DNA from 4 places in the Streptomyces sp. NPDC002994 genome. Region 1 is predicted to be linked to each of the others. Evidence: riboswitches for the same ligand, from Rfam matches in the RefSeq annotation. Region 1 holds a riboswitch; each other region holds the start of a gene.

The links. A riboswitch is a leader RNA that binds a small molecule or an ion and turns the genes downstream of it on or off. The one in region 1 is predicted to bind cyclic di-AMP.
Positions count from the first base shown of each region.
Region 2: linked by a shared signal. The riboswitch ahead of ABZX79_RS15220 (M23 family metallopeptidase) and the one ahead of ABZX79_RS16570 (transglycosylase family protein) in region 1 are both predicted to bind cyclic di-AMP.
Region 3: linked by a shared signal. The riboswitch ahead of ABZX79_RS29385 (M23 family metallopeptidase) and the one ahead of ABZX79_RS16570 (transglycosylase family protein) in region 1 are both predicted to bind cyclic di-AMP.
Region 4: linked by a shared signal. The riboswitch ahead of ABZX79_RS04600 (LysM peptidoglycan-binding domain-containing protein) and the one ahead of ABZX79_RS16570 (transglycosylase family protein) in region 1 are both predicted to bind cyclic di-AMP.

Region 1 covers NZ_JBEXNQ010000011.1:20,804-28,163, reverse strand. Annotated here, with positions in the region: gene ABZX79_RS16585 (nucleoside triphosphate pyrophosphohydrolase) at 1-79, shown strand, start outside; gene ABZX79_RS16580 (cytochrome P450) at 159-1,412, shown strand; gene ABZX79_RS16575 (transglycosylase family protein) at 1,525-2,481, shown strand; cyclic di-AMP (ydaO/yuaA leader) riboswitch at 2,750-2,924, shown strand; gene ABZX79_RS16570 (transglycosylase family protein) at 2,928-3,629, shown strand; gene eno (phosphopyruvate hydratase) at 3,856-5,142, shown strand; gene ABZX79_RS16560 (septum formation initiator family protein) at 5,266-5,745, shown strand; gene ABZX79_RS16555 (DUF501 domain-containing protein) at 5,797-6,330, shown strand; gene ABZX79_RS16550 (Ppx/GppA phosphatase family protein) at 6,360-7,301, shown strand.
Region 2 covers NZ_JBEXNQ010000009.1:267,509-274,868, reverse strand. Annotated here, with positions in the region: gene trmB (tRNA (guanosine(46)-N7)-methyltransferase TrmB) at 18-815, shown strand; gene ABZX79_RS15225 (PrsW family intramembrane metalloprotease) at 884-2,308, shown strand; gene ABZX79_RS15220 (M23 family metallopeptidase) at 2,468-3,538, opposite strand; cyclic di-AMP (ydaO/yuaA leader) riboswitch at 3,583-3,730, opposite strand; gene ABZX79_RS15215 (DUF2332 domain-containing protein) at 3,989-4,981, shown strand; gene ABZX79_RS15210 (PP2C family protein-serine/threonine phosphatase) at 4,911-6,101, opposite strand; tRNA gene ABZX79_RS15205 (tRNA-Met) at 6,287-6,360, opposite strand; gene ABZX79_RS15200 (hypothetical protein) at 6,406-6,516, opposite strand; gene ABZX79_RS15195 (DUF5988 family protein) at 6,548-6,748, opposite strand; gene ABZX79_RS15190 (GntR family transcriptional regulator) at 6,800-7,360, opposite strand, start outside.
Region 3 covers NZ_JBEXNQ010000026.1:106,365-113,724, forward strand. Annotated here, with positions in the region: gene ABZX79_RS29370 (DNA topoisomerase IV subunit A) at 1-2,111, opposite strand, end outside; gene ABZX79_RS29375 (pitrilysin family protein) at 2,349-3,731, shown strand; gene ABZX79_RS29380 (pitrilysin family protein) at 3,752-5,119, shown strand; cyclic di-AMP (ydaO/yuaA leader) riboswitch at 5,345-5,513, shown strand; gene ABZX79_RS29385 (M23 family metallopeptidase) at 5,526-6,341, shown strand; gene ABZX79_RS29390 (GntR family transcriptional regulator) at 6,520-7,251, shown strand.
Region 4 covers NZ_JBEXNQ010000003.1:177,520-184,879, reverse strand. Annotated here, with positions in the region: gene ABZX79_RS04615 (glycoside hydrolase family 6 protein) at 1-1,592, opposite strand, end outside; gene ABZX79_RS04610 (SDR family oxidoreductase) at 1,798-2,697, shown strand; gene ABZX79_RS04605 (SDR family NAD(P)-dependent oxidoreductase) at 2,714-3,511, opposite strand; cyclic di-AMP (ydaO/yuaA leader) riboswitch at 3,994-4,158, shown strand; gene ABZX79_RS04600 (LysM peptidoglycan-binding domain-containing protein) at 4,163-4,924, shown strand; gene ABZX79_RS04595 (DUF4873 domain-containing protein) at 5,101-5,370, shown strand; gene ABZX79_RS04590 (SpoIIE family protein phosphatase) at 5,547-7,360, shown strand, end outside.

The sequences.
Region 1 (7,360 bases):
GGACCCGGAGGCGGCGCTGCGTGCCGCGGCCCGCACGTACCGGGACGCGATCCGAGCAGCGGAGGGCCGCGCCGAGTAGTTCCTGCTCATCGTCGTAGTGCTCGGTCCGGGACCTGGCCTCGGCATTCCTCTCGAGGGCGGCCGATACTGTCGGGGGCATGCCCGACCAGCCTCACCCCGCCCCCATGCCCGAACTCTTCACCTGGGAGTTCGCCACCGATCCCTATCCGGCGTACGCCTGGCTGCGTGAGCACTCGCCCGTACATCGGACATCCCTTCCCAGCGGGGTCGAGGCGTGGCTGGTGACGCGGTACGCCGACGCGCGGCAGGCTCTCGCCGACCAGCGGCTCTCGAAGGATCCGGCCCATCACGCCGGCTCCGCGCACGCCAAGGGCAAGACCGGCATTCCGGGCGAGCGCAAGGCCGAGTTGATGACGCATCTGCTGAACATCGACCCGCCGGACCACACGCGCCTGCGGCGCCTCGTGTCGAAGGCGTTCACTCCGCGCACGGTGGCCGAGTTCGCGCCGCGGGTGCAGGAGCTTACGGACCAGCTCATCGACAACTTCATCGCGGAGGGCAGCGCGGACCTCATCCACGACTTCGCCTTTCCGCTCCCCATCTACGCGATCTGCGACCTGCTCGGCGTACCGCGCGAGGACCAGGACGACTTCCGCGACTGGGCGGGCATGATGATCCGGCACGGGGGCGGGCCGCGTGGGGGAGTGGCCCGGTCGGTGAAGAAGATGCGCAACTACCTCGCCGAACTCATCCACCGTAAAAGGGAAGAACCGGGCGACGACCTCATCTCGGGCCTCATCCGCGCCAGCGACCACGGCGAGCACCTCACCGAGAACGAGGCGGCCGCGATGGCCTTCATTCTCCTCTTCGCCGGATTTGAGACGACCGTCAATCTCATCGGCAACGGCGTGTACGCGCTCCTGCGCCACCCGGAGCAGCGCGAACGCCTCCAACGCGCGCTCGCCGAGGGGGATACGGAGCTGCTCGCCACAGGGGTGGAGGAACTCCTGCGCTACGACGGGCCGGTGGAGCTCGCCACCTGGCGGTACGCCACCGAGCCGCTGACCCTGGGCGGCAAGGACATCGCGGCCGGCGACCCCGTGCTCGTCGTACTCGCCGCCGCGGACCGGGACCCCGAGCGCTTCGGTGAGCCGGACACGCTCGACCTCTCACGCCGCGACAACCAGCACCTCGGCTACGGGCACGGCATCCACTACTGCCTCGGTGCGCCGCTGGCGCGGCTCGAAGGGCAGGCGGCGATCGCGACGTTGCTGCGACGCCTGCCGGACTTGCGGCTTGCGGTGGAACCTGACGATTTGCGGTGGCGCGGCGGCCTCATCATGCGCGGACTGCGCACCTTGCCCGTGGAGTTCGACGCCGAAACGAGGTGACGCTACGTCAATTCGAGACCTTCACGTGATCTACGCTGCATCGACTTGTAACAAACGTTCGAGTAGGGCTACGTTCACCGTCAACCTCAGCCGTCACTCGAAAGGCCACCGCATGCGCTCCGGGAACGGTAAGCACCGCCGCCCCCGTCAGGCTCCAGCTCTCGTCGTCGCGGCAGGAGTCGCCGGATCGGCCATCGCCATCCCGCTGCTCGGCGCGACCGGCGCGAACGCTGCCGAAGCCACGACCTGGGACCGAGTCGCCGATTGCGAGAGCGGCGGCATGTGGAGCGCCGACCTCGGTAACGGCTACTACGGCGGGCTTCAGTTCTCCCCGGAGAACTGGCAGAAGTTCGGCGGTACGGCCTACGCGCCGCGCGCCGACCTCGCCAGCCGCTCCCAGCAGATCCAGGTGGCGGAGAAGGTGCTGGCCGACCAGGGACCGCAGGCGTGGCCGAGCTGCGCGCTCATCTCCGGCCTGACGGAGGGTGACGACGCCGCCCCGGATGACGGTGCGACCGCCGAGCCGAAGGACGACACGTCGACCGCGACGCCGGAGAACGCCGAGACCCAGGAGCCGTCCGAGCCGACGACCGAGGCGCCCGCCGGGACCGGCGACGAGAGCGTGAAGGCCGACAAGGCTGACGAGGCTGACAAGGCCGACAAGGCGGACGAAACCGCTGAGCCGACGGCGCCCCCGGTGTCCGAGGACGCCAAGACGTCTGACGACCCCGAGGCCCCCTCCCCCGGGACCGCCTCGCCCACCCCCGAGGAGGGCACCTCCAAGGGCAAGCACCGCGGCGAAGAGGCGCGGGAAGCCGACAGCGCCGTATCCGGTGATCCGGGCATCGGGCGCGAATCGGGCCGCCACGCCTCCCGAGGTGACGGATCGACACGTGACGCCGCCAACGCCGACGGCGAGTACACCGTCCGCGCCGGTGACAACCTCTGGGCCATCGCCGACGCGCACGACGTGAGCGGCGGCTGGGCCGCGCTCTATGCCGCGAACGAGAAGACCGTCGGCTCCGACCCGGACCTCATCGTCCCTGGCCAGAGCCTCGATCTGGGCTGATTTCGGGGGGTAGTTCGGGCCGCTATGTCCAGTTTGGCATAAGTGAGACAAGGGTCTCTTTGCCTCAACTGGTGGGCGCGGCCCGGACGATCCGCCCGTTCCTCCCCTGACCTGCGCGAATGTGGGTCAGGTAAGGGCAGGGAAGGGCGATATCTCCCTGATGTGCGTCTTTGAACATCAAGGGCTCATGTGTTTACCGTCAGACCGCTCGCCACCGCGGGCCCCGTCGACCGTCACGCCGAATCCTGCCGGCGGCCGGGGGGAACTGACGCGTAAAGCGCCGTAGGCAGGAGCGGGGGACCCAGGTAGGCGCCGGGCCCGGACGTCGAAAGACGAACGGAACCGGCTTGGGGTAAAGCCGCGCGACGCAGGTCGTCGTGCGGCCGGGCACTCACTTGGCCCGAACCCGACAGCTCACCTCGTAGGCGTCGGTGAGGAGATGTCGCATGCTGTTTTCCAGCAAGGCCAAGCACCGTGCCCCGTCCAAGGCCATGCGTTTCGCCGCGTTCGCCGGTATCACCGGCGCCGCTGTCGCCGTCCCGCTGATGGGCGCGACCTCGGCCTCCGCCGCTTCCGTCGAGACCTGGGACGCTGTCGCCCAGTGCGAGTCCGGCGGCAACTGGTCCATCAACACGGGCAACGGCTACTACGGCGGCCTGCAGTTCTCCGCGTCCAGCTGGGCCGCGGCCGGTGGCACGCAGTACGCCCCGACCGCCGACAAGGCGTCCAAGGCGCAGCAGATCGCCACCGCCGAGAAGCTCCTCGACATGCAGGGCCCGGGCGCCTGGGCCTGCGCCGGTGCCGGCGGCCTGACCAACGACGGTGTCGACCCGGGTGTCGACACCTCCGGTTCCACGGAGAAGAAGCAGGAGCAGGCCGCCCCGCGCGCCGCCGAGCAGCCCGCCTCGCGCAGCGAGGTCCGCTCCGAGCCCAAGGCCGAGCCCAAGGCCGAGACCGCGAAGCCCGCCGCGCCCGCCGAGATCAAGAAGGGTGACGGCGAGTACAAGGTCAAGTCCGGCGACACCCTCGGCAAGATCGCCGACGCGAAGAAGGTCAAGGGCGGCTGGGAGAAGCTCTTCGAGCTGAACAAGGACATCGTCAGCGACGCCGATGTCATCTACCCGGGCCAGCAGCTGCACCTGAGCTGACCCGGCGACACCCCCACACCACCCCGGCCCGGCGCGCTCCCCCCGTACGCGCCGGGCCGGGGTTCTGCCGTACTGACCAGAAGAGTTACGTCCGCTATTGCGGGTATTCGGACCTCTTCTTGTCCCACGGGGCGGGCGAACGGCCGACCGATGCCCCCGAGCCGGTTAGGCTCTTGTCGCAAGGCCAAAGTGACCCTGCACCCCTAGCGTCACATCCCAGAAGGAGATGCTCGTGCCGTCCATCGACGTCGTCGTAGCCCGGGAAATCCTGGACTCCCGAGGCAACCCCACGGTCGAGGTCGAGGTCGGCCTCGACGACGGCAGCACCGGTCGTGCTGCTGTTCCGTCCGGTGCCTCCACCGGAGCGTTCGAGGCCATTGAGCTTCGCGACGGTGACCCGAACCGCTACCAGGGCAAGGGTGTCGAGAAGGCCGTCCTCGCCGTCATCGAGCAGATCGGCCCGGAGCTCGTCGGTTACGACGCCACCGAGCAGCGCCTGATCGACCAGGCCATGTTCGACCTGGACGCCACCGAGAACAAGGCCTCCCTCGGCGCCAACGCCATCCTCGGCGTCTCCCTCGCCGTCGCGCACGCCGCCTCCGAGGCGTCGGACCTGCCGCTCTTCCGCTACCTCGGCGGCCCGAACGCGCACCTGCTGCCCGTTCCGATGATGAACATCCTCAACGGTGGGTCGCACGCCGACTCCAACGTCGACATCCAGGAGTTCATGATCGCGCCGATCGGCGCCGAGTCGTTCTCCGAGGCCCTGCGCTGGGGCACGGAGGTCTACCACACCCTCAAGTCCGTCCTGAAGACCAAGGGCCTGTCCACCGGCCTCGGCGACGAGGGCGGCTTCGCCCCGAACCTGGACTCCAACCGCGCCGCGCTCGACCTCATCCTCGAGGCCATCCAGCAGGCCGGCTACATCCCGGGCGAGCAGATCGCGCTCGCGCTCGACGTCGCCGCGTCCGAGTTCTACAAGGACGGCTCGTACGAGTTCGAGGGCAAGTCCCGCTCGGCCGCCGAGATGACGGAGTACTACGAGGAGCTCGTGGCGGCGTACCCGCTCGTCTCCATCGAGGACCCGCTCTTCGAGGACGACTGGGCCGGCTGGAAGGTCCTCACCGACAAGCTGGGCGCCAAGGTCCAGATCGTCGGCGACGACCTCTTCGTCACCAACCCGGAGCGCCTGGCCCGCGGCATCGAGGAAGGCGCCGCCAACTCGCTGCTCGTGAAGGTCAACCAGATCGGTTCGCTGACCGAGACCCTGGACGCCGTCGAGCTCGCGCAGCGCAACGGCTTCAAGTGCATGATGTCGCACCGCTCCGGTGAGACCGAGGACGTCACCATCGCCGACCTCGCCGTCGCCACCAACTGCGGCCAGATCAAGACCGGCGCCCCGGCCCGCTCCGAGCGCGTCGCCAAGTACAACCAGCTGCTGCGCATCGAGGAGATCCTCGACGACGCGGCGGTGTACGCGGGTCGTTCCGCCTTCCCCCGCTTTAAGGGATAAGCACAGCAAGGGCTGACAGCAAGCCCTGACACCACAGCACAGCCAGTCGTACGTACGTCCCCGGCCGCGGTCCCGTACCGTGTCCGGGGACGTACGTGCGTAACGGCAGGGGAGGCGGGATACATGGCCGGGAAGGACCGGGACCGGTTCTCCACTGCGACCAGGATTCGGCTGCTCGGCGAGCAGACCGCCGCCCGTGTCTACCGCTCGCAGACCCGCCGTCAGGCCCGCCGCTCCCGGCTCACCGGCCGGGCGGCGCTCCTCGTCCTGGTGCTGTGCTCGCTGGTCGTGGCCCTCGCCTACCCGATGCGGCAGTACGTGTCGCAGCGCGGCGAGATCGCCGACCAGCAGCAGCGGATGCGGGAGGCCGGCCAACGCGTCGAGGAGCTCCGCGACGAGAAGGCCCGGCTCAAGGACGACGCGTACATCGAGCGCCTCGCCCGCGAGCACCTTCACCTCGTACGGCCGGGAGAGACGGGCTTCACCGTCTACGATCCCGAGGCCCGCGACAGGCGCCGCGACGACCAGGGCGGCGCCGACCGGCCCTGGTACAGCAACCTCTGGGACGGCGTCGACAAGGCCGACCGTACGGGCAACCAGTAAGTACCGTTCACCAGTCACCGTCACCACCAACACGAAGGCACGAACGCACGCATGGACGCCGCACCCCCGACCACCCCGCGCACCGAGCCCACCGAGGCGGACATCGCCGCGTTCAAGCTGCAGCTGGGCCGCCCGCCGCGCGGACTGCGCGCCATCGCGCACCGCTGCCCGTGCGGACAGCCGGACGTGGTCGAGACGGCCCCGCGTCTGGAGGACGGCACGCCGTTCCCGACGCTGTACTACCTCACCTGCCCGCGCGCGTCCGGTGCGATCGGCACGCTCGAAGGCTCGGGCCTGATGAAGGAGATGCAGGACCGGCTCGCCGAGGACCCGGAGCTGGCCGCGGCCTATCGCGCGGCCCACGAGGACTACATCCGGCGCCGCGACGCGATCGAGGTGCTTCAGGGCTTCCCGAGCGCGGGCGGCATGCCGGACCGTGTGAAGTGCCTGCACGTGCTGGTCGGCCACTCGCTCGCGGCCGGGCCCGGCGTGAACCCCTTCGGGGACGAGGCGCTCGCGCTGCTGCCGGAGTGGTGGGCGAAGGGGCCGTGCGTGACGCCGTGCGAGGCCCCGGCGGCAGACTGAACCCCACGACCACCACACCAGGAGCACGCATGACTCGCGTCGCCGCCATCGACTGCGGTACCAATTCCATCCGGCTGCTCGTCGCCGACGCCGAGCCTGAGACCGGCGAGCTCGTCGAGATCGACCGCCGCATGCAGATCGTCCGGCTCGGCCAGGACGTCGACCGCACCGGCCGCCTCGCCCCCGAGGCGCTGGAACGTACCTTCGCCGCCTGCCGCGAGTACGCCGAGGTCATCAAGGCGCACGGCGCCGAGAAGCTCAGGTTCGTCGCCACCTCCGCCTCCCGCGACGCCGAGAACCGCGAAGACTTCGTACGCGGCGTCCTCGACATCCTGGGCGTCGAGCCCGAGGTGATCACCGGTGACCAGGAGGCCGAGTTCTCCTTCACCGGCGCGACGAAGGAGCTGGCGGGCCGTGAGGACCTGACGGGGCCGTACCTCGTCGTGGACATCGGGGGCGGCTCCACCGAGTTCGTCGTCGGCGACGGCCACGTGCGGGCCGCCCGCTCCGTCGACATCGGCTGCGTACGGATGACCGAGCGCCACCTGACGCGCGACGGCGTCGTCACCGACCCGCCCACCCCCGGCCAGATCACCGCGATCCGCGCCGACATCCGCGCCGCCCTCGACCTCGCCGAGGAGACGGTGCCGCTCCGCGAGGCGCACACCCTCGTCGGGCTCGCGGGTTCGGTGACGACCGTGGGCGCGATCGCGCTGGGCCTCCAGGCGTACGACTCGCAGGCGATCCACCACTCCCGCATCCCGTACGAGCGGGTCAAGGAGATCACCGGCGAGCTGCTCGCCGCGACCCACGACGAGCGGGCCGCGATCCCCGTCATGCACCCGGGCCGGGTCGACGTCATCGGGGCCGGGGCGCTCGTACTGCTGGAGATCATGGAGCGGACCGGGGCCCGGGAAGTCGTGGTCAGCGAGCACGACATCCTCGACGGAATCGGTTGGTCCATCGCCTGACAGGCGCCTGCGCGACGCCTCGGCGAAGAACTTCGTGAAGTTCTTCACAAGGAATTGGG
Region 2 (7,360 bases), on a different contig from region 1:
GTAGAATCGGGAGCACTGTGTCTGAGTTCTCCAGCGTCCACCCCGACGCCGTCGCCCCCCACGTCTCCCCCTTCCACCGTGCCAAGGGCGAGCCCCGCTTCCCCGGCGGCCCCGCGCCCGACCCCGCCGGGTCGCACCACGAGCGGCGGATCCGCAGCTTCCAGCCGCGGCGCAGCCGCGTGACCACGGGGCAGGCCGAGGCGCTGGAGCGGCTGTGGCCGCAGTGGGGTCTCGACATCGACGGCCACCGCGTCCTCGACCTCGATGAGCTCTTCGGCGGCCGCGGCCTGCCGGTCGTCCTGGAGATCGGGTTCGGGATGGGCGAGGCCACCGCCCAGATGGCCGCCGAGGACCCCACCACCGGCATCCTCGCCGTCGACGTACACACGCCCGGCCAGGGCAATCTCCTCGGTCTCGCCGACCGCGCCGGCCTCACCAACGTCCGGGTCGCGAACGGCGACGCGATCATCCTGCTCCGCGAGATGCTCCCGCCCGCCTCCCTCGCCGGCCTGCGCGTCTACTTCCCCGACCCGTGGCCGAAGAAGCGCCACCACAAGCGGCGCCTGATCCAGCCCGAGTTCCTCGACCTCGTCGCGCCCCGCCTCGTGCCCGGCGCGATCGTGCACTGTGCGACCGACTGGGAGCCGTACGCCGAGCAGATGCTGGAAGTGCTCACCGCGCACCCCGATTTCGAGAACACCGTGCCGGACGGCGGCTACGCGCCGAGGCCCGCCTTCCGGCCACTCACCCGCTTCGAGGGGCAGGGCCTCGACAAGGGCCATGTCGTGCACGACCTTCTCTTCCGCCGCCGGTGAGCCGGTAAGGCGGTAAGCCGGTAGAGGCGCCATCGCCAGTTGTCAGTGACCCTCGTTAGGGTCGACGGGTGTACGAGTCGCCTCCGCATCCCCGGCAGCACCCGGCGGTCCCGGACTGTGAGCAGCAGCCGCAGTTCGCCGCCGGACCGCCGCCTGCGCGCTGGCGCTACAAGCCGCGCCGCGCCTGGTGGCGCATCAGGGCGGTGCGCGCGGGCTCGGTGTTCACGGTCCTCGCGCTCTGCGCCCTGGTGATCCTGGCGATCGTCCGCGACCAGACCGGCACGCATGGCTTCCTGGTCGGGCTGGGGCTCGCGGTGCTGCCGGTGCCGCTCCTGCTCGCGGCGTTCCGCTGGCTGGACCGGGTGGAGCCCGAGCCCTGGCGGAACCTCGTCTTCGCCTTCGCCTGGGGCGCGTTCGCCGCCGCCCTCGTCGCGATCATCGCGAACAGTTTCGCGACCCGCTGGATAGCCACGGCCACCGCCGACCCGGCGGGGGCCGAATCCCTCGGCGCGACGGTGATAGCCCCGGTCGTCGAGGAGAGCGCGAAGGCGGCGGCCGTGCTGCTGATCTTCCTCTTCCGCAGACGGGACTTCACGGGGATCGTGGACGGAGTGGTCGTCGCCGGGTTCACGGCGACCGGCTTCGCCTTCACCGAGAACATCCTCTATCTCGGCAACGCCTTCGGCGAGGACCAGGAAGCAGGCGCCTCCGGCCTCGCGTCGGTGACCGCGGCGACCTTCTTCGTACGCATAGTGATGTCGCCGTTCGCGCACCCGCTGTTCACGGTGCTGACAGGCATCGGCTTCGGGCTCGCCGCGCTCGCGCCGCCGCGCCGCCGGGGGCGGTGGCGGCGCATCGCGCTGCCGCTGCTCGGCCTGGTGTTCGCCATGGGCATGCACGCCCTGTGGAACGGTTCGGCGGTCTTCGGGGGGTACGGCTTCTACCTCGTGTACGCCTGCTTCATGGTCCCCGCCTTCGCGCTGCTGACCTGGCTGGTGGTCTGGACGCGCCAGCGCGAGCTGGGCACGATAGCCGCCGAGCTGCCCGCCTATGCCGCCGCCGGCTGGCTGCTGCCCGGCGAGCCGCTCGCGCTCTCCTCCATGCGGGCCCGCTCGCTGGCGCGGGACGCGGCGGCCCGTACGCACGGAGCACATGCGCACGGAGCAGGTGCCCCCGGAGGCCGCGCCGCCGCCCGGGCCGTCGCCGAGTACGAGGCCTTCGCCACATCCCTCGCCTTCCTGCGCCACCGGGCACACCGCGGCACGGTGGGCCCGGACTTCACGGCGCGCGAACAGGAGCTGCTGCACCACCTGTGGCAGCGCAGGGAGGTGGCGGGACCGGCCCTGGAGTACGCGGCGCGGGCGACGGGGCGGTTGCGGACACCGCCGCCGTGGCAGCCACCGTGGCAGCCGTACGGGTACGGGCCGCCGCCCTCCCAGCACCCCGCACCGCACCGGAACTACGCCGCGTACAACCCGTACCGGCAGCAGTAGCGGGTCTCAGACGGAGGCGGCCGTTGGTCGGTGCCTGCGGCGCTTTTCCCTACCCGCCCCTTCCCGAACTGGGGCTGGGGACTTGCGCCGTACACACAGACCGGCAGCCCTGGCTCGGGGGGCGTGCGCCAGGACTGCCGGGGACTGCGGAGGTTGCCGTCAGACGGAAAGACCCTTGCCGCGCAGCCACGCCGCCGGGTCGACGCCCGCGCCGCCGGGCGTGTGCACCTCGAGGTGCAGGTGCGGCCCCGTCACATTGCCGGTGGCGCCCACGCGGCCGATGACCTCGCCCGTACCGACATCGCCGGACGTGACGGTCATCGAGGAGAGGTGGCAGTACCAGACCTCCGTACCGTCCGGGAGCTCCAGGACGATGCGGTAGCCGTACGAGCCCGACCAGCCCGCGGACTTGATCGTGCCGCCGTGCACGGCCTTGACCGGCGTGCCCGTCGGGGCGGCGAAGTCGAGGCCGGTGTGCTGGCCGGAGGACCACATCGAGCCGGACTGGCCGTAGGTGGAGGTGAGCGTGTACGACGAGGTGGGCAGCGAGTAGCTGGCGGCGAGCTTGGCCAGCCGCTCCTCCTCCGCCTTGCGCGCGGCCTCTTCCTCCGCCTGCCGCTTCTTCTCCTCGGCCTCGCGCTTCTCCTCGGCTGCCTTGGCCTCCGCCGCGCTCTGCTGCTGCTTCGCCTCGGCCGCGGCCTTCTCGGCGGCCTCCTTCTCGGCGGCCAGCTTCACCTCGGCGTCGGCGGCGGCCTGCTGCTGCTCGGCCTGCTGGAGGATGCGGGCGCGCAGCGCCTCGCCCGCGTCGGTGGTGCCCTGCTGCGCGTCGGCGGTGGTGACGCCCGCGGTGGTGAGGGGGGCGGCGGCCAGGACCGCTTCGCCCGGGGTGCCCGCCCGCGAACCCGATCCGGAGTCGTCGGACATGAAAGACCCGACGCCGGGAAGGGACTTGGCGTCGGGCAGCGAGTCCGTAAACGAGTCGGGAAGGTCGGGGAGGGAGATCGAGATGGCCGGCTTGTCCTGCGCGGTGGCGATGCCGCCCGCGCCGACCGCGGCTATGACGCCGACGCCGAGAACCGTGGAGCTGCGACCGAGTCCGCCGCGCTGCTTGGCGACGCGGTGGCGGCCGCGTACGGGCCGGACGGATTCCTCAGTGGGATTCCACTCTTCCCAAGTTTCTTCCCCGCCGACGTGATTCTCACTGTCGCGGGGTACCCCGTAAGGGGGCAGGGTCGCCTGGGGGGCAGGACTGTTGGACGCCACGGAGGCGTGCTCCTTTCCTTCCTTCTCGCCTACCGGGTTAGCTGACGGGTTCGGAGCAGGAAGGTCTCCTACGGGCCGCTTCGTTGGTACGAAATGACCCGATTCACCCCAAGGAACATGGTTCCCCGGTTCCCTTGCGGAATTCGGCGCGTGCGCACGGTGCCGTCTCTTGCGACGACTGGGACGACCGCGCTGCGTTATCGAACGTTAATAGACACCGGGCATGCTTTCCAAGCTGTTCCTGTTGATCGTTAAGGGCATTGGCCTGAACCAACCAGGACACAAACGCCCACAGCCGGACGAGTTGACCGCCCCTCAGGAAACATCTCCACCATGACGGTTCGTCAATTGTTATGCGGAGGGGCATATCGCGATTACGCACGGTCGCGGCGCCGGATGGGGCGCTAGCTTCGGCACATGGTTTTCAACAGCACGCAGTCGGTCGCCGATCGCTACCGCGAGTTCTCCCAGCAGCAGGCGCGCGGCGTTTCTCCCGCCTACGCCGAACTCACCGCCCGCATCAGCGAGGACCAGGACCTCTGCGCCCTCATCGCCGCCCTGCCGCCCGGCAACAAGCAGCAGCCCAATCTCCTCCTCGCCGCCGTCCGTTTCCTCGGTGGCCCGTACGACCGGTGGGCGCCCTTCCGCGCCTGGACCCTGGCCCACTGGGACGACGTACGCGAAGTCATGCTGGCCCGCTTCACCCAGACCAACGAGCCCGCCCGCTGCGCCACCCTCCTGCCCCTCCTCGCCGCGCTCCCCCAGCCGCTCGCCCTCATCGAGGTCGGAGCCTCCGCCGGTCTGTGCCTCCACCCCGACCGCTACGCCTACCGCTACAACGGCGGCGCCACCCTGGGCACCTCCCCCGTCACCTTCGACTGCCGTACGGAGGGCCCCGCGCCCCTCCCCACCGCGCTCCCCGACATCGCATGGCGGGCAGGCATCGATCTCAACCCGCTCGACACCACCGACGAGGACGACGTCCGCTGGCTCCAGTCACTGATCTGGCCCGGCCAGGTGGACCGCCCCCGGCAGCAGCTCGCCGCCATCGAGGCCGTACGTACGGCGCCCCGCCCGCGCATCGTCCGCGGCGACCTCGTCGACCAACTCCCGGCGCTGGCCGCCGAGGCCCCGGCGGACGCGACTCTGGTCGTCTTCCACACCGCCGTACTGACGTACCTGCCGCTCGCCCGCCGCGAGGAGTTCGCCGCGCTCGTGCGCGCACTGCCGGGCCACTGGATCTCCAACGAGCACCACACCGTGCTCCCTTGGCTCGACGCGCCCGCCCCCGACGACGAGCACCTGCTCACCCTCGCCATCGACGAGCGCGCGGTCGCCTTCACGGCCCCGCACGGCCAGAGCCTGCACTGGTTCGGCCGTCCGGCAGACGGTGGGCATGGGCCCGCCTGACCAGGCTCACGGTCCTGCGGCGGTCCTGCTGCCCCTCGGCGGGCCGCCCGACCGCGAGCAGGGCCATGTCGTCCGTGGCGGCTCCGGCCGTGTGCCGCCGTACGTCGTCGGTGAGCGCGTCCAGCAGTTCCTCGGGCCCCGGGAAGATCCGCCCGCGCAGCCGCGCGGCGGGATCGTAGAAGACACCCGCGGCATTGCGCGCCTCGGACAGGCCGTCCGTGTAGAGCAGCAGCGTGGCGCCCGCCGGGAACGCGTACTCCTGCGCCCGGTCCGGCCAGGCGCCCAGCTCGCCCATCCCCAGCGGCAGCGCGGCCGCGGCCGGCACGATCTCCGCGACATCCCCGTCGGCGTACAGCAGCAGCGGCTCAGGGTGCCCGCGGTTGACCACCCGCACCATTGCCTCACCGCGCGGGATCTCGGCGAGTACGGCGGTCGTGAACCCCTCGAAGGCGTCCAGCCCGGCGCGCCGCGCGCCCTCCCGCGTGAGCGCCCGCTCCAGCCGCTGCGCGACGCCCTCGAGCGAGCTCTCCTGCTCGGCGGCCTCCCGGAACGCCCCGATGACGACCGCCACCGCCTCCACCGCCTCGAGCCCCTTGCCGCGTACGTCGCCGACCACCAGCCGCACCCCACGCGGGGTGTCCTGTACGGCGAAGAGGTCCCCGCCGATGAAGGCGTCCGCCTGCGCGGCCTCGTACCGCGCGGCGATGTGCATCCCGGCGATCCGGTCGGCGGGTACGGGGAGCACGGCGCGCTGGGCCGCCTCGGCGACGGTGCGGGCGGAGGCGAGCTGCCGGCCGCTGCGGCGTACGACGCGGTTGATGACGAGCGCGAGGACGGCGACGGTGATCATGGTGATCAGCTCGGTCACGGACTCGACGTGCGTCGAGGTGCCGTTGTAGAGGTGCAGCCCGACGACGGCGGCGGTCGCGACGCCGCCGGTCACCAGGGTGCCCAGGAACGAGAAGAGCGGCGCGGCGATCAGCGGGGCGGCGGCGAAGAGCGGCGACGCGGTGAAGTTCGGCGGCGTAGCGAGATCGAAGGCGCACCCGCCGACGATCAGCAGCGCCGGCAGCGCCCGGACGAACCGCGAAGCCTTGCCCGCACCGCCTTGCTTCCCCACCTGTGGTCTCCTGCTCGCCGCGCACCCGGCTGCGGACGGTACCGCGCCCCACCCAGGCTGGCCGTAGCCGCGCCGCACGGCCATCGGGGGTCGGCCAACCGAGTGACGACGGTCCAAGGCCCGCCCGGACGGACGACGAAGGCCCGGATCTCTTCCGAGATCCGGGCCTTCGTTTTCTTCTTCAGTAGCGGGGACAGGATTTGAACCTGCGACCTCTGGGTTATGAGCCCAGCGAGCTACCGAGCTGCTCCACCCCGCGTCGTTAAACACAACTGTACGCCATCAGGGGACGGCCCCAGACCACTCACACCTGCACGTCGTACACGACATCGCGGTGTACGAGCTCAGCCTGCGCCGCGACCAGCCCCGTAACCCGATCCGACCGATCAGCTGGACAGCCACGGCGCCGCTGCAGACGCGGCCAACCGCCTCCCCGGCGAAGGGCGTTATTCGGCGATTTCCGTCCGCTCCCACCACTGGTAGACGGTCACACGCCCCTGGTCACTGTCCTGGTGCCGCGTCGTGACCTTGAAGTGTTCGTACCCGCCGCGGTGCGGAATCTTCAGTTCCTGCCCGGGGGGCGTGATCGGAACAATCCGCTCCGGCAGATCGTCCGGCCCGCCCTCAAGAAGCGCCTTTTCAGTCATAACCTCAGTCTTGCCACCCCCCGGCCCCACGCGCACGTCGAGCGCACCCCTTCAGTCGCGCTGTATGCCGATCTCATAAGCGATCTCCCAGCGGACGTCCGCGACTACGATGTCCGCCGTCTCCACCGGTCGCCCGTCGACGTCGTAGTACGTCCGCTCGATCTCCGTGATCAGGTCGCCGGCACTGATACCCAGGAGGTTCGCTTGCTCCTGGCTCGCGCGCGCAGGGCGCGGGATCTCCACAGCGGTGTCGATGTCGACGCCGATGGACCACATCCGCTCGACGACACCGGCGCCTGCGTGCGGTCCCATCTCGGGCAGCACGATCGGTGTTCCATCAGTGATGGCCATCGGCTCCCACGATTCGGACAGCTGGACCGGCAGGCCGTCGGCAAGGAACTCGTAGCGCGTGACGACACAGAGGGAACCGGGCTCAATCGCCAGGCGCTCCGCGATGTGATCCGGGGCCGGCGTGCGAGCCTCGCTCCGCGACTCCCAGGTACCGGCCCGGCCCTGCTCCTTCATGTCCGCACGGAACGGCGAGCCGCCCCGGCGTTCACGGTGGCGCGAGCGGACCATGCGCAGGCGCTCGCGCGGCCGGCGGACGTAGGT
Region 3 (7,360 bases), on a different contig from region 1:
TCGGCGAGCTTGATGCCCGCCATACCGCCCGCGGCCCGGCCCTGCGGCCTGACCTGCCCTGCCGGGTAGCGCAGCAACTGGGCGTCGTCCGTGATGAAGACCAGGTCCTCCTCGCCGGTGCGCAACTCCGCCCCGCCGACGACCCGGTCACCGTCCTTGAGGGTGATGACCTCCAGTTCGTCCTTGTTGGACGGATAATCCGGGACCACCCGCTTGACCACGCCCTGCTCGGTTCCGAGCGCGAGCCCCGGTGAGGCCTCGTCGAGGGTAGTGAGGCAGACCAGTGTCTCGTCCGGCTCCAGGGTGAGGAACTCCGTGACCGGAGCCCCGCCCGAGAGGTTGGGCGCGGAGGCCGTGTCGGGGAGCTGGGGCAGGTCGATGACCGCGAGGCGCAGCAGGCGGCCGGACGACGTCACCGCGCCCACGTCGCCACGCGCCGTGGCCGGCACGGCCGAGACGATCACGTCGTGCTTGGTGCGGCGGGCGTCGTCCAGGGAGAGGGGCTCGCCATTGGCCGTACGAGCCAGCAGGCCGGTCGAGGACAGCAGGACCCGGCACGGGTCGTCCGCGACCTCCAGCGGCACCGCGGCGACCGGCGAACTTCCCGACTCCAGCAGCACGGTGCGCCGGTCGGTGCCGAACTTCTTCGCGACCGCCGCAAGTTCGGTCGAGACCAGCTTGCGCAGCTCGGTGTCCGACTCCAGGATCCTGGTCAGCTCGTCGATCTCGCCGGTGAGCCGGTCCCGCTCGGCCTCCAGCTCGATCTTGTCGAACTTGGTGAGCCGGCGCAGCGGCGTGTCCAGGATGTACTGCGTCTGGATCTCGCTCAGCGAGAAGTGCTCGATCAGCCGCTCCTTGGCCTGCGCCGAGTTGTCGCTGGAGCGGATGAGGCGAATGACCTCGTCGATGTCGAGCAGCGCGACGAGCAGGCCGAGCACCAGGTGCAGCCGGTCGCGCCGCTTGGTGCGGCGGAACTCGCTGCGGCGGCGTACGACCTCGAAGCGGTGATCGAGATAGACCTCCAGCAGCTCCTTGAGGCCAAGCGTCAGCGGCTGACCGTCCACCAGCGCCACGTTGTTGATGCCGAAGGTCTCCTCCATCGGCGTCAGCTTGTAGAGCTGCTCCAGGACGGCCTCGGGGACGAAGCCGTTCTTGATCTCGATGACCAGACGCAGGCCGTGCATGCGGTCGGTGAGGTCCTTGACGTCCGCGATGCCCTGGAGCTTCTTCGACGAGACCAGGTCCTTGATCTTGGCGATCACCTTCTCCGGGCCGACGGTGAAGGGCAGTTCGGTGACGACCAGGCCCTTGCGGCGCGCCGTCACGTTCTCCACGGTGGCCGTCGAGCGGATCTTGAAGGTGCCGCGGCCGTTCTCGTACGCGTCCTTGATCCCGCCCAGGCCGACGATGCGGCCGCCGGTCGGCAGGTCGGGACCCGGCACGAAACGCATCAGCGTCTCAAGATCCGCGCCGGGGTGCTTGATCAGGTGGCGGGCGGCGGCGACGACCTCGCCCAGGTTGTGCGGCGGCATGTTCGTCGCCATGCCCACGGCGATCCCGGACGCGCCGTTGACCAGCAGGTTCGGATACGCCGCGGGAAGCGCGACCGGCTCCCGCTCCTGCCCGTCGTAGTTCGGGTTGAAGTCGACCGTGTCCTCGTCGATCGACTCGGTCATCAGCGACGTGGCGTCGGCCATCCGGCACTCGGTGTACCGCATGGCGGCCGGCGGGTCGTCGTTGCCCAGCGAGCCGAAGTTGCCGTGCCCGTCGACCAGCGGCAGGCGCATCGAGAAGGGCTGAGCCATCCGCACGAGCGCGTCGTAGATCGACGCGTCGCCGTGCGGGTGCAGCTTGCCCATCACCTCGCCCACGACACGGGCGCACTTCACATAGCCGCGGTCGGGCCGCAGCCCCATCTCGTTCATCTGGTAGACGATGCGTCGGTGCACCGGCTTCATGCCGTCGCGGGCGTCGGGCAGCGCTCGCGAGTAGATCACCGAGTACGCGTACTCAAGGAAGGAGCCCTGCATTTCGTCGACGACGTCGACATCGAGGATCTTCTCCTCGAACGCATCGTCCGGCGGCGGGGTCTTCGTGCTGCGGCGGGCCATCGCGGCTGCGGCTCCTTCGCGGTTCTGTCGGGCTGAGTTCTTGGGTCTGATGCCGACCATTGTGGACCGGCCCACTGACAACGCCGACCTCGACCCGTCCGTAGCGCCTACTCGGAGCCAGGGCGGCGACTGCTCGGGCGTTCCCTGAGGGCGTACACCGGCCGGGAACTTCGCCAGGTGTAGTTGCGCTTGCATACAGTGGCAGGACTTCTTCATATCGCGATCGAAGGGACGTACATGCCCATGGGTCACACGGCCACAGCGCAGGCCGGTTCCGGCGGCCTGACAGCGACCGAGCACCGGCTGGCCAATGGCCTGCGCGTGGTGCTCTCCGAGGACCACCTGACCCCGGTCGCCGCGGTCTGCCTCTGGTACGACGTGGGTTCGCGCCACGAAGTCAAGGGGCGTACCGGTCTTGCTCACCTCTTCGAGCACCTGATGTTCCAGGGCTCGGCGCAGGTCAAGGGCAATGGTCACTTCGAGCTGGTGCAGGGTGCGGGCGGTTCGCTCAACGGCACGACCAGCTTCGAGCGCACCAATTACTTCGAGACGATGCCCGCCCACCAGGTGGAGCTGGCTCTGTGGCTGGAAGCCGACCGGATGGGCTCGCTGCTCTCCGCGCTCGACGAGGAGTCCATGGAGAACCAGCGCGACGTCGTCAAGAACGAGCGCCGCCAGCGGTACGACAACGTTCCGTACGGCACCGCGTTCGAGAAGCTGACCGCCCTCTCCTACCCGGAGGGCCACCCGTACCACCACACGCCGATCGGCTCGATGGCCGATCTGGACGCCGCGACCCTCGAAGACGCGCGCGCCTTCTTCCGTACGTACTACGCGCCCAACAACGCGGTGCTCTCCGTCGTCGGCGACATCGACCCGGTGCAGACGCTCGCCTGGATCGAGAAGTACTTCGGCTCCATCCCGCACCACGACGGCAAGCAGCCGCCGCGTGACGGTACGCTCCCCGACATCATCGGCGAGGAGATCCGCGAGGAGATCCGCGAAGAGGTCCCGGCCCGCGCGCTGATGGCCGCCTACCGGCTCCCACAAGACGGCACCCGCGAGTCCGACGCCGCCGACCTGGCCCTCACCGTCCTCGGCGGTGGCGAGTCCTCCCGGCTGCACAACCGCCTCGTCCGCCGCGACCGGACGGCCGTCGCCGCCGGCTTCGGACTGCTGCGCCTCGCCGGCGCCCCCTCGCTCGGCTGGCTCGACGTGAAGACGTCGGCCGGCGTCGAGGTGCCCGACATCGAGCGCGCCGTCGACGAGGAGCTGGCCCGCTTCGCCGCCGAGGGCCCCACGCCCGAGGAGATGGAGCGCGCGCAGGCCCAGTTGGAGCGCGAGTGGCTGGACCGGCTCGGTACGGTCGCGGGCCGCGCCGACGAACTGTGCCGGTACGCCGTCCTGTTCGGCGACCCGCAGCTCGCCCTGTCCGCCGTCAAGCGTGTCCTGGACATCACGGCGGAGGAGGTCCAGGCGGTCGCCAAGGCCAGGCTCCGCCCGGACAACCGCGCGGTCCTGGTGTACGAGCCCACGCACTCCGACAGCGCCGAAGCCGCAGCCGACGACACCACCGACGCCGCCGGCGAGACCGGAACGCAGGAAGGGGCGGACAAGTGACCGACACCGCAGCCGTCAGCATGAAGTTCCACCCGCAGCCGCAGGGGGGCACCCCCACGCCGTGGGCCTTCCCCGCCCCCGAGCGCGGCGCCCTGCCCAACGGCCTGACCGTGCTGCGCTGCCACCGCCCCGGTCAGCAGGTCGTGGCCGTCGAGGTCTTCCTCGCCGCCCCCCTGGAGGCCGAGCCCACGGGCCTGGACGGCGTGGCCACGATCATGGCGCGGGCCTTCTCCGAGGGCACCGACAAGCACTCCGCCGAGGAGTTCGCCGCCGAGCTGGAGCGCTGCGGCGCCACACTCGACGCGTACGCCGACCATCCGGGCGTCCGGGTCTCCCTCGAGGTCCCCGTCTCCCGGCTGCCCAAGGCGCTCGGCCTGCTCGCCGACGCGCTGCGGGCGCCCGGCTTCACGGACAGCGAGATCGAGCGCCTGGTGGCCAACCGGCTCGACGAGATCCCGCACGAGACGGCCAACCCGTCCCGCCGCGCGGCCAAGCAGCTCTCCAAGGAGCTGTTCCCGGCGACCTCGCGCATGTCGCGGCCGCGCCAGGGCACCGAGGAGACGGTGGAGCGTATCGACTCCGCCGCTGTGAAGAGCTTCTACGCGGCGCACGTGCGTCCCGCGACCGCCACCGCGGTGGTCGTCGGCGACCTCGAAGGCACCGACCTGGACGCGATCCTGGCCGACACCCTGGGCGCCTGGAAGGGTGACACGGCCGAGCCCCGCCCCGTGCCGCCGGTGACGGCCGACGACACGGGCCGTGTGGTCATCGTGGACCGGCCCGGCGCGGTCCAGACGCAGCTGCTCATCGGCCGGATCGGCCCCGACCGGCATGACCGTGTCTGGCCCGCCCAGGTCCTCGGCACGTACTGCCTGGGTGGCACCCTCACCTCCCGCCTGGACCGCGTCCTGCGCGAGGAGAAGGGCTACACGTACGGCGTGCGCGCCTTCGGCCAGGTGCTGCGCTCCTCGGCCGACGGTACGGGCGCCTCGATGCTGGCGATCAGTGGCTCGGTGGACACGGAGTCCACCGGACCGGCGCTCGATGACCTCTGGAAGGTGCTGCGCACCCTCGCGGCCGAGGGCCTCACCGACGCCGAGCGCGATGTCGCCGTACAGAACCTGGTGGGTGTCGCGCCGCTCAAGTACGAGACGGCGGCGGCCGTCGCCGGCACGCTCGCCGACCAGGTCGAGCAGCACCTGCCGGACGACTTCCAGGCCCAGATGTACGCCCGCCTCGCCGAGACGGGCACCGTGGAGGCCACCGCGGCGGTCGTCAACGCCTTCCCCGAGGACCGGCTGGTCACGATCCTCGTCGGCGACGCTTCGCAGATCGAGGAGCCCGTCAGGGCGCTCGGCATCGGCGACGTGACGGTGGTCGCAGGCTGACGCGTGGTCGGCGACTGACCGCGTTACACCCCAAAGCGGGAGATTGAGGGACCCCGGCGGCCGAAAGGCTGCCGGGGTCCTTCCTGTATGTCCGGTTTGTTGTGGAGGTTGCCTGTCTGGCCTGTGGGGTGCGTTACAAAACGCCGTGTCTGTTTGGTGATTAAAAGATGTGCCGCTTAGCGTCTGTCCGGCTGTCCGTCAGCAGTGAGCCGCATCCGCGGCACCGGGCAGCCATCGCCGAGTCCCCGTCAGGCGCGAGCCTGGGGAGCCGGGGACCCAATCAGTCCCTGGGGTGAATCGGACGTCCTGCGTGCGTACGTACGACAGGCGTCCGTAGGAGACCTTCCTGCTCCGAACCCGTCAGCTAACCCGGTAGGCGAGAAGGAAGGAAAGGATCAGCCACTCCATGGCGTTCACCCGTGCCACCGGGAAGCACCGTCGTCCGAGCCGCCTGACGCGCAGAAGCGCGAACATGGCGGGCGTCGCCGCCCTCGCGACGACCGGCGTCATCGGAGGCCTGGCCTCTCCGGCTCTCGCCGCCGGATCGGCCCTCTCCGTCGAGGACACCGGCCTCACCCAGGCCATCGTCATCGGCGACTCCCTCGCCGACCAGATCGCCGCTCAGGCCGAGAAGCAGCAGCAGGCCGCCGACAAGGCGGAGGCCGAGCGCAAGGCGGAGGTCAAGCGCAAGGCGGAAGCCAAGCGCAAGGCGGAGGCCAAAGCCAAGGCCGAGGCCGAGGCGCGCGCCAAGAAGGAGCGCGAGGAGCGTGCGGCCAAGGAGCGCGCCGCCCGTGAGGCGGAGCGCAAGCGCCTGGGTGGCTACACCCTCCCGGTCGCCGGCTCCTTCGTGACCACCGGCTACAAGACCGGCGGTAACCTCTGGTCCTCCGGCAGCCACTCCGGCGTCGACTTCCGCGCCGCGTCCGGCAGTTCCGTCGTCTCCGTCGGTGCGGGCACCGTCGTCGAGGCCGGCTGGGGCGGGGCGTACGGCAACAACATCGTCATCCGGATGAACGACGGCACGTACACGCAGTACGGCCACCTGTCGTCCCTCGGCGTCTCCGTCGGCCAGAGCGTCGCCTCCGGCCAGCAGATAGGCCTCTCGGGCTCGACCGGCAACTCGACCGGCCCGCACCTGCACTTCGAGGCCCGCACGTCGCCCGAGTACGGCTCGGACATGGACCCGGTCGGGTACCTGCGCGCGCACGGCGTGAACGTCTGACGGCTCGGTCGCCCGTTCGTCGTCCAGAAGGCCCCGGCTCCCCGCCGGGGCCTTGTGCATGTCCAAAAGCCGTCCATGGATTCCCGCCCCCCGTCGGAAATTGCGGAATGCTGCAATAGAGTCGCCGAACAAGCGTCGATCGACCGCGTTTCGCGGGGATTAAGGCGGAGGTTCGGTCATGCGCATTCCCGCGCAATCGGTATGCACGGCAATCCGTGACGACATCGTTTCCGGTGTCTTCGCGCGGGGCAGCCGGCTCACCGAAGAGCTGCTGGCGCGCCGTTACGGTGTCTCGCGCGTCCCGGTGCGCGAGGCTCTGCGCACACTGGAGTCCGAGGGGTTCGTCACCACCCGCCGGCACGCGGGCGCCTGCGTGGCCGAGCCCACCGAGCAGGAGGCCGCCGACCTCCTGGAGGTCCGGACACTGCTGGAGCCGCTGAGCGCGGCCCGCGCCGCCCAGCGGCGCACCGAGGCGCACCTCAAGGTGCTGCGCGGCCTGGTCAGGCTCGGCCAGGAGCGGGCCCGCCGGGGCGAGGGCGAGGATCTGCGCTCGCTGGGCACCTGGTTTCACGAGACGCTCGCCCAGGCGTCGGGCAGCCCCGGCCTCACGGCCCTGCTCACCCAGCTCAGGCACAAGATCGCCTGGATGTACGCCGTCGAGCAGCACGCCCGCCCCGCCGAGGCCTGGGCCGAACACGCCGCGATCGTCGACGCCGTGGCGCGCGGTGACGTGGAACGGGCCCGGTCGCTGACGGCCCTGCACGCCGAACGGGCCGTGGCCGCGCATCGGTTGCGACGCCCCGGCCCGGAGCGTGAACGAGGGCGCGAGCGGGAGCGTGAACGGGAGCGCGGGCAAGGGCGCGTGAGGACTTCGCAACATGCCGTAAACACCGTGAGTGGCCGCCATTAACAGCCGCGCCGTATACAAAGAGGGCGAATTGGCGGGGGCTTATTTCTGCTGCCCGCATTTTGCGGCGTACAGCTCCGCATAAAGCAAAGGAGCCGTGGGGGCGCGGCTT
Region 4 (7,360 bases), on a different contig from region 1:
TTCGCCTTCACCGTGCCCCGGTAGACGTCGTAACCCGTCACCCCGACGTTGTCCGTCGACGCGTTCCACGCCAGCGACACACTGTTCGCCGTCTTCGCCGTGCTGCTCAGGGCAGTGGGGGCGGTCGGCGCCTGCGTGTCCGTCGGGTCCGGGTCGCCGCCACCGTCGGTGGGGACGGCCGGGTAGGCGTTCCTCACCAGCATCTCGAACTGGTTGTGGAACCAGTGACCGGCCAGTGGCGCGTCCGGCAGCGCGCCGGTCTTGCCGTTGCCGGCGCCCGGCGCGGTGTACGACGGGTTGCACATCGGGTCCGGGCGCTTGCCCTCGTCGTTCGGGATGTCCTCGCTCGCGCCGTCCGATTCGCCGGGCGGCTTGACCCACAGGAACGCGTCCAGATGCGAATCCGGGTAGCCGGCGGGGGCGGCCTGCGGCGGTTGCCCCATACCGGCGCCGCTGTGGTTGCACCACAGCCCGCGGTGGGCCCGGCGGTCCGCCTTGGACTCGCTCACGTACGTGTCGAGGGTGGTGCTGGTGCTTTCGGCGGTCGGCCGCCCGCTGCCGCCCCAGCCGTTGCGGGACGTGTCGACGACCATGCCGGTGGACGCGGGCCAGCCCTGGGCGACCAGCGCCCGGTGAACGGACTTGGTGAAGTCCGACTCGTCGAAGTTCGGGTTCCACTCGTAGAACTTGCCCGACTTGACCATGTTCCCGCCGACGGTCTTGTCGGGGTCGGTGAGGAACGGCTCGGCCAGCGGCGTGTAGTTGGAGACATTGGTGATCAGGCCGTCAACGCTGCTCAGACCCGCGGCGGTGCCCTTGGCGACGTCCGTGTACAGCTGCGTGGTCTGCGTCAGGTTGGTGTCCCAGCCCAGCCAGCCGGAGTGGGCGAAGTCCAGGTACGTATAGACGTTCGGGATGGCGTGCAGCTTGTCCAGGGCGTACTGGATGCCCTTGACCTGGATGCCGCTGCTCTTCGCCTGCGCGCACTCGGGGTCCGCCAGGTTGGTGACCAGGTTCGGCAGGCCGTCCGGTTCGATCACCGTGGTGATGCGGATGTCCTGGTACTTCGGGGCGGCGAAGACGCTGGTGATGGCGTCGATGTACTCGGCCTTGTAGCGGTCCAGGCCCGCCTGTGTGAGGGGCAGTTCACCGTTGGAGGCGAGGGCGGCGCAGTCCCGGCCCGGCAGGTCGTACACCACGAACGTGGCGGTCAGCGGCTGTCCGGGCTTCTTCTGGGCCAGCGCCAGGTCGAGGTGGTCGGCCAGACTCTTGCGGCCCCCGTTGGCGCTGCCGCCGTGTATCGCGGCGATGCGGTCCAGCCAGACGGCGGTGGGATAGCTCTTGACCTTCTCCATCTTCGCCTTGACCGTGGCGTCGGCGGTCTTGGCGATGGACCCGTCGATCAGTGTCGCGTAGTCGGGGTTGATGTAGGACGAGGCACCCGCGAACGGATTGTCGACGTGCGCTTCGGCCGCCTCGGCCGCGACCGCCGGCGTGGTGCCGATCAGTCCGGCCGCCGCGAGCAGCAGGCTGGTGGCGGTGCCGGCGGCGACAGCCGCTAACGTTCTTCGGCTTTTTCTGTGGTGGCTCACGTGCGGATCTCCCTGTCAGAAGACTTCGGGGGCCGAGTGGGAGCGCTCCCATCGCTCGTCGGTGGGAGCGCTCCCAAACGTGGTGCGGCATCAATCAAGCAGCGGGCGTGCGCGCGTGTCAATGCACATGACAAGGCCCGTGGATTCGAGCGCTGGGCTTTGGGGAACCCAGATGTGACCAAATCCGATCAACAAGGAGGCCGCGATGAATGAAGAGAGCCGCGAGGGGGAAACCCCGGAAAACCCCGTCACGAAGCATCCGCAGCCGGAGCTCCCGGACCAGGAACAGGAACACCCCGGCTGGACGGGCCCGATGGATCCTCCGCCCGATCACGGCGAGGACTCCTACCGGGGAAACGGGCTTCTGAAAGGCCTCGCGGCGGTGGTGACCGGCGGGGACTCCGGGATCGGCCGGGCGGTGTGCCTGGCCTTCGCCCGTGAGGGTGCCGATGTTCTGCTCACTCATCTTCCGGAGGAGGACAAAGAGGCCGCCGAGACCTCCCGCCTCGTCGAGGAGGCGGGCCGCAGGGCTGTCGCGGTGAGCTGCGACATCCGGGACGAGGAGCAGTGCCGTGCGCTGATTGACCGCGCGATCACGGAATTCGGCCACATCAACATTCTGGTGAACAACGCCGCCTATCAGATGTCCCAGCCGGACGGCATCAGCGCCATCACGACCGATCAATTCGACCGGGTCATGAAGACCAACCTCTACGGCATGTTCTGGCTGTCGAAGATGGCCCTCCCCCACATCCCCGAGGGCGGCTGCATTATCAACTCGTCCTCCGTCCAGGCGTACAAACCCAGCCCTCATCTGCTCGATTACGCCATGACGAAGTCGGCCATCGTCGCGTTCACTCAGGGGCTGGCGCAAATGGTGGCGTCCAGCGGCATCCGGGTCAACGCTGTCGCTCCCGGCCCGGTATGGACGCCGCTGATTCCGGCGACCATGCCGGACACCACGAAGTTCGGAAAGCAGGCGCCTCTGGGCCGCCCGGCACAGCCTGCCGAGATGGCCCCGGCCTACGTATTCCTCGCTTCTCCGCAGGCGAGCTACATCACGGCTGAGATTGTCAACGCCACCGGGGGCACACCTCTGCCGTAAAAGAGCAGGAAGGCGCTCACTTCGGTTCGCCGGATCCGGGTTCCGCCATTTTCCGGTGGGCGGCGGCCTTGACGCTGTCGGGGACGACCTTGTTGACCAGCCCTTGCGCCTTGGTCTTCACGGAGCCCGCCACGACCTTCTTCCGGCCGGCCATCAGCGCCGCGAAGCCCTGCCTCGCCACCTCTTCGGGATCGTCCTTCTTCTGCCGCCCGACCTGGGTGTCATCCATGCCGGCGCGGTGGAAGAAGTGGGTCTCCGTCGGGCCGGGCATGACCGACGTGATCGTCACCGCGGTGTCTTTCAGTTCGTTCTGCAACGCCTGGGCGAACGACTGGATGAAGGACTTGGAGGCGTTGTACACCGCCTGGAAGGAGCCCGGCATCGTTGCCGCGATGGACGACGTGAACAGGATTCTGCCCTCGTCGCGAGCGACCATGTCGGGCAGCAGGCCCTTCGCCAGCCGCACGGTGGACGTGATGTTGAGGTCGATGACACGCAGCTGGTCGGCGAGGTCCGTGTCGAGGAAGGCCCCGCCCTGCCCGACGCCGGCGTTGAGTGCGGCGGCGGCGACCGGCCGCCCGGTCGCCGTGATGGCGCCGAGCAGTCGCTGCGTGCCGTCCGGTGTCGCCAGATCGGCCTTCACGATGTGTACGTCGGCTCCATGGGCCCGCACTTCGTCCGCCGCGAGGGCGAGGTCGGAATTCTCAGCGGCCAGCAGAAGGTCGAATCCATTTTCAGCGAATTGCTTGGCCAGCTCGAAACCGATTCCGCTGGAGGCACCGGTAACGACGGCCAGAGGCCTGGTTTCGTTCATGTGGGATGGATACCCGCGCGAGGCTGTTTGTATCAGTTTATTCCAGTTTGCCCAATGCCGCCCATGACCGGACCGTCGCGGAGCAACTCCCTTCAGCGCGCGGTGGACTTGCGGAAAGGGGCGCGCAAGTCGCCGCGGGGACAGAGGAGTTACGGCGTTCGGCGCAAGCACTCCCGGCCCACACCGCTCCAATAGCACGCATTCCGCCCACGAATGACCAATGTGGGCGGTTTGCCTGAATGGTCGGCCGCTCGACGTCATCCGTGACAGGAGTCACGTCGGCAGCGAAACGCGGTAGTGCCAACGCCTCAGTTCCCGTCAATAGAGGGAAAGTTGCGCCTGCCGCCCACGGACAGTGACAGAAGTTTCCACGTCCTGATAGGCCATCTCCATTGCGACGCGGAATCCGGGGCTTGTTCTTACCTGCCTGTCTCGCTTACCGTCACCGTCAATCCGGGTGGACCGCCGAATCCTGCCGCCGTCCGGAAACCGCACCCACTCACACTCACGTACGGCAGGAGCGGGGGAACCAGGTAAGCCGCCGATCCGGAATCCGGAACGGCTTGGGGTGAAGTCGCATTGACCGTGCGACCGGGCATCTCCAGCCCGAACCCGACAGCTCACCTCGCAGGCGACGGAGAGGAATTCGTTATGCCCTCGAAGGGTAAGCACCGTCGTCCCAAGGCCAGATCACTCACTCGCGGTTTCATCGCCGCGAGCACGGGTGGCGCCGCACTCGCCCTGCCGCTGATCGGGGCGACCTCCGCCACCGCCGCGCAGCCCGCAGCTGTCGAGAAGGCCGCGCCGGCCGTCGCCGCCGCCGCGAAGAAGGCCGAGCCCAAGACCTATTCCGTGGTCGCGGGTGACTCCCTGTCCAAGATCGCGGACGCGCGTTCCGTGAGCGGCGGCTGGAAGAAGCTGTACGAGGACAACCGTCAGGTCATCGGCGACAACCCGGCGCTGATTCACCCCGGCCTCAAGCTGACGATCGGCGCGAAGGCCGAGCCGAAGGCGAAGACGCCCGCGAAGGCCCCGGCCGAGCGGGCCGACCGCTCCGAGACCCGCACCGCCGTCACGAAGACCACGACGTACGCCAACAACCTGGACGGCTGGATCAAGGAGTCGCTGGCCGTCATGGCCAAGCACGGCATCCCCGGCACGTACGAGGGCATCCACCGCAACATCATGCGTGAGTCCTCGGGCAACCCGATGGCGATCAACAACTGGGACTCCAACGCCGTGGCCGGTACGCCGTCCAAGGGGCTCCTCCAGGTCATCCAGCCGACCTTCGCGGCCTACCACGTGCCCGGTACGTCGATGGACAGCTACGACCCTGTCGCCAACATCACCGCCGCGTGCAATTACGCCGCGGACCGCTACGGCTCGATCGACAACGTCAACGGACCGTACTAAAGCGACCGCCGGGGCGGGTGAACACCCTTCCCGTAGCGAGTGATTGAGAAATTCACGGCCGTGCGCTCCAGCAGGGCGCCTGAGGGCACCCCGCTGGAGCGCACGGCCGGTCGTACACCCAGCGCACCTCGCCCCTGTGGTAGGACGCGGCGGCCGGTGGGCGCACACTGGGGACCATGAGTAACTACCAGGGCCCCGCGGTCCTCATCACCGGTGACGTCGAGATCGAGGTCGTGGCCACCCTCAGCGGCGGCCGCGCCGAGCTGGCCGAGTGGGGCGGCAGCGCGCAGACCGACAAGGTGACAGAAGAGTTCTTCGCGGCGATGGAGGGCGACCGCGCCACGCTGCGGCTGCCGGACGGCCGGGAGGCGAGCGTCCTGGCGAAGCGCACCGCCATCGGCAGTGGGCGGCTGAAGATTTCCGGGGTCGGCTCGATCCCGTTCTAGGCGGCGCCGTCACCCTCGACGGCTGCCCCTAAAATGCCACGCAATGCTAAAAATAGGGCATGAGCGGACGCCTCGGACGATCCAGGCATGTCGGGTCACCGCGCTCGTCACGGCGAGGAGTGCTTTCCCGGCTGGAGGCGCGCAGCGCCGCCGGTCAGGTCCTCTTCCTCCAGATCATGGTCGCGGTGCTGCTGATCACCGCCGCGGTGGTCGCGCTCGCGTTCCAGACGCGCCACGACAGCGAGCGGGACGCCCGTAACCGCTCGCTCGCCGCCGCGGCGGCCTTCGCGGACGCCCCGGGCACCGTCGACGCCCTGCGGTCTCCCGACCCGGCCGCGGTTCTGCAAGCCCACGCGGAGTCGGCCCGGCGGGGATCGGGCGTGGACTTCATGGCGGTCATGGCCCCGGACGGCACCCGGTACGTCGACACCGATCCGACGCTGATCGGCGAGCGCGCCGAGGATGTCGAACGCGCCTCGGCCGGAGAAACCTTCACGGAGATCTTCACGGGCGCCCCGAACGACGCGGCCCGCGCCGTCGTGCCCGTGGTGGACCGCGCCGGTTCCGTCGTCGGCCTGGTGGCCGCCGGTGTCACTGTCGAGAACGTCGGTGACGCGGTGGACCGCCATCTGCCGATGCTCCTCGCCTCCGCCACCACCGCACTCGTTCTCGCCACGGGCAGCTCCGTGCTCGTGAGCAGGAGGCTGCGCCGGCAGACGCACGGCCTCGGCCCCACCGAGATGACCCGGATGTACGAACACCACGACGCGGTTTTGCACGCCGTCCGGGAAGGGGTGCTCATCGTCGGGGACGACGGCCGGCTGACGCTGGTCAACGACGAGGCACGCAGGCTCCTGGAGCTGCCCGCGGGCGCGGAGGGCCGGCACGTCACCGAGGTGGGCCTCGATGCCCCCATCGCCGAGCTGCTGGTCTCGGGCCGCGCGGTGACCGACGAGGTGCACCTGGCCGGGGATCGTCTGCTGGCTGTCAATACACGGCCCACCGCCCCGCACGGAGGTCCTCCCGGCACTGCCGCGACGCTCCGCGACACCACCGAGCTGCGCGCGCTGTCCGGCGCGGCGGAGGTGGCCCGGGAGCGCCTGAAACTGCTGTACGACGCCGGGGTGCGGATCGGTACCACGCTGGACGTGATGCGTACCGCCGAGGAACTGTCCGAGGTGGCGGTCCCCCGGTTCGCGGACTTCGCCACGGTGGAGCTGCTGGACCCCGTACTGCAGGGCGAGGAGCCGACGGGCGCGTACACCGAAATGCGCCGCGCCGCTGTGAGCGGCCGCCGTGAGGAGGGCCGGCCTTTCCAGCCGGTGGGCGACCTGATCAGATTCGTCGTCCCCACGACGCCGATGGCAGCGGCGCTGGCAAGCGGCCATGCGGTGCTGGAGGCCGATCTGACGGTGGCCCACGGCTGGCGGTCCCAGGATCCGGTGGGGGCCGACCGGGCCCTCGCCTACGGCATCCGTTCGCTGGTCTCGGTGCCGTTGCAGGCCCGTGGTGTCGTCCTGGGCATGGCGAATTTCTGGCGCGCGGAGCCCACTGAGCGTTTCGGGGAAGAAGATGTGGCGTTCGCCGAGGAACTCGCGGCCCGCGCGGCGGTCGCCATCGACAACGCCCGTCGCTTCACCCGCGAACACACGATGGCCGTAACGCTCCAGCGCAGCCTGCTGCCCCGCGTCCTGCCCGAGCAGGACGCCGTGGATGTCGCCTACCGCTATCTGCCCGCGCAGGCCGGGGTGGGCGGCGACTGGTTCGACGTCATCCCGCTGCCGGGGGCGCGGGTCGCCCTGGTCGTCGGCGACGTCGTCGGCCACGGCCTGCACGCCGCCGCCACGATGGGCCGGCTGCGCACCGCCGTCCACAACTTCTCCGCCCTCGACCTGTCGCCGGACGAGCTCCTGGGCCACCTCGACGAGCTGGTCTCCCGTATCGACGACGAGGAGGGGGACGACGACGGCGACGGCATCGCGGGCGCCAC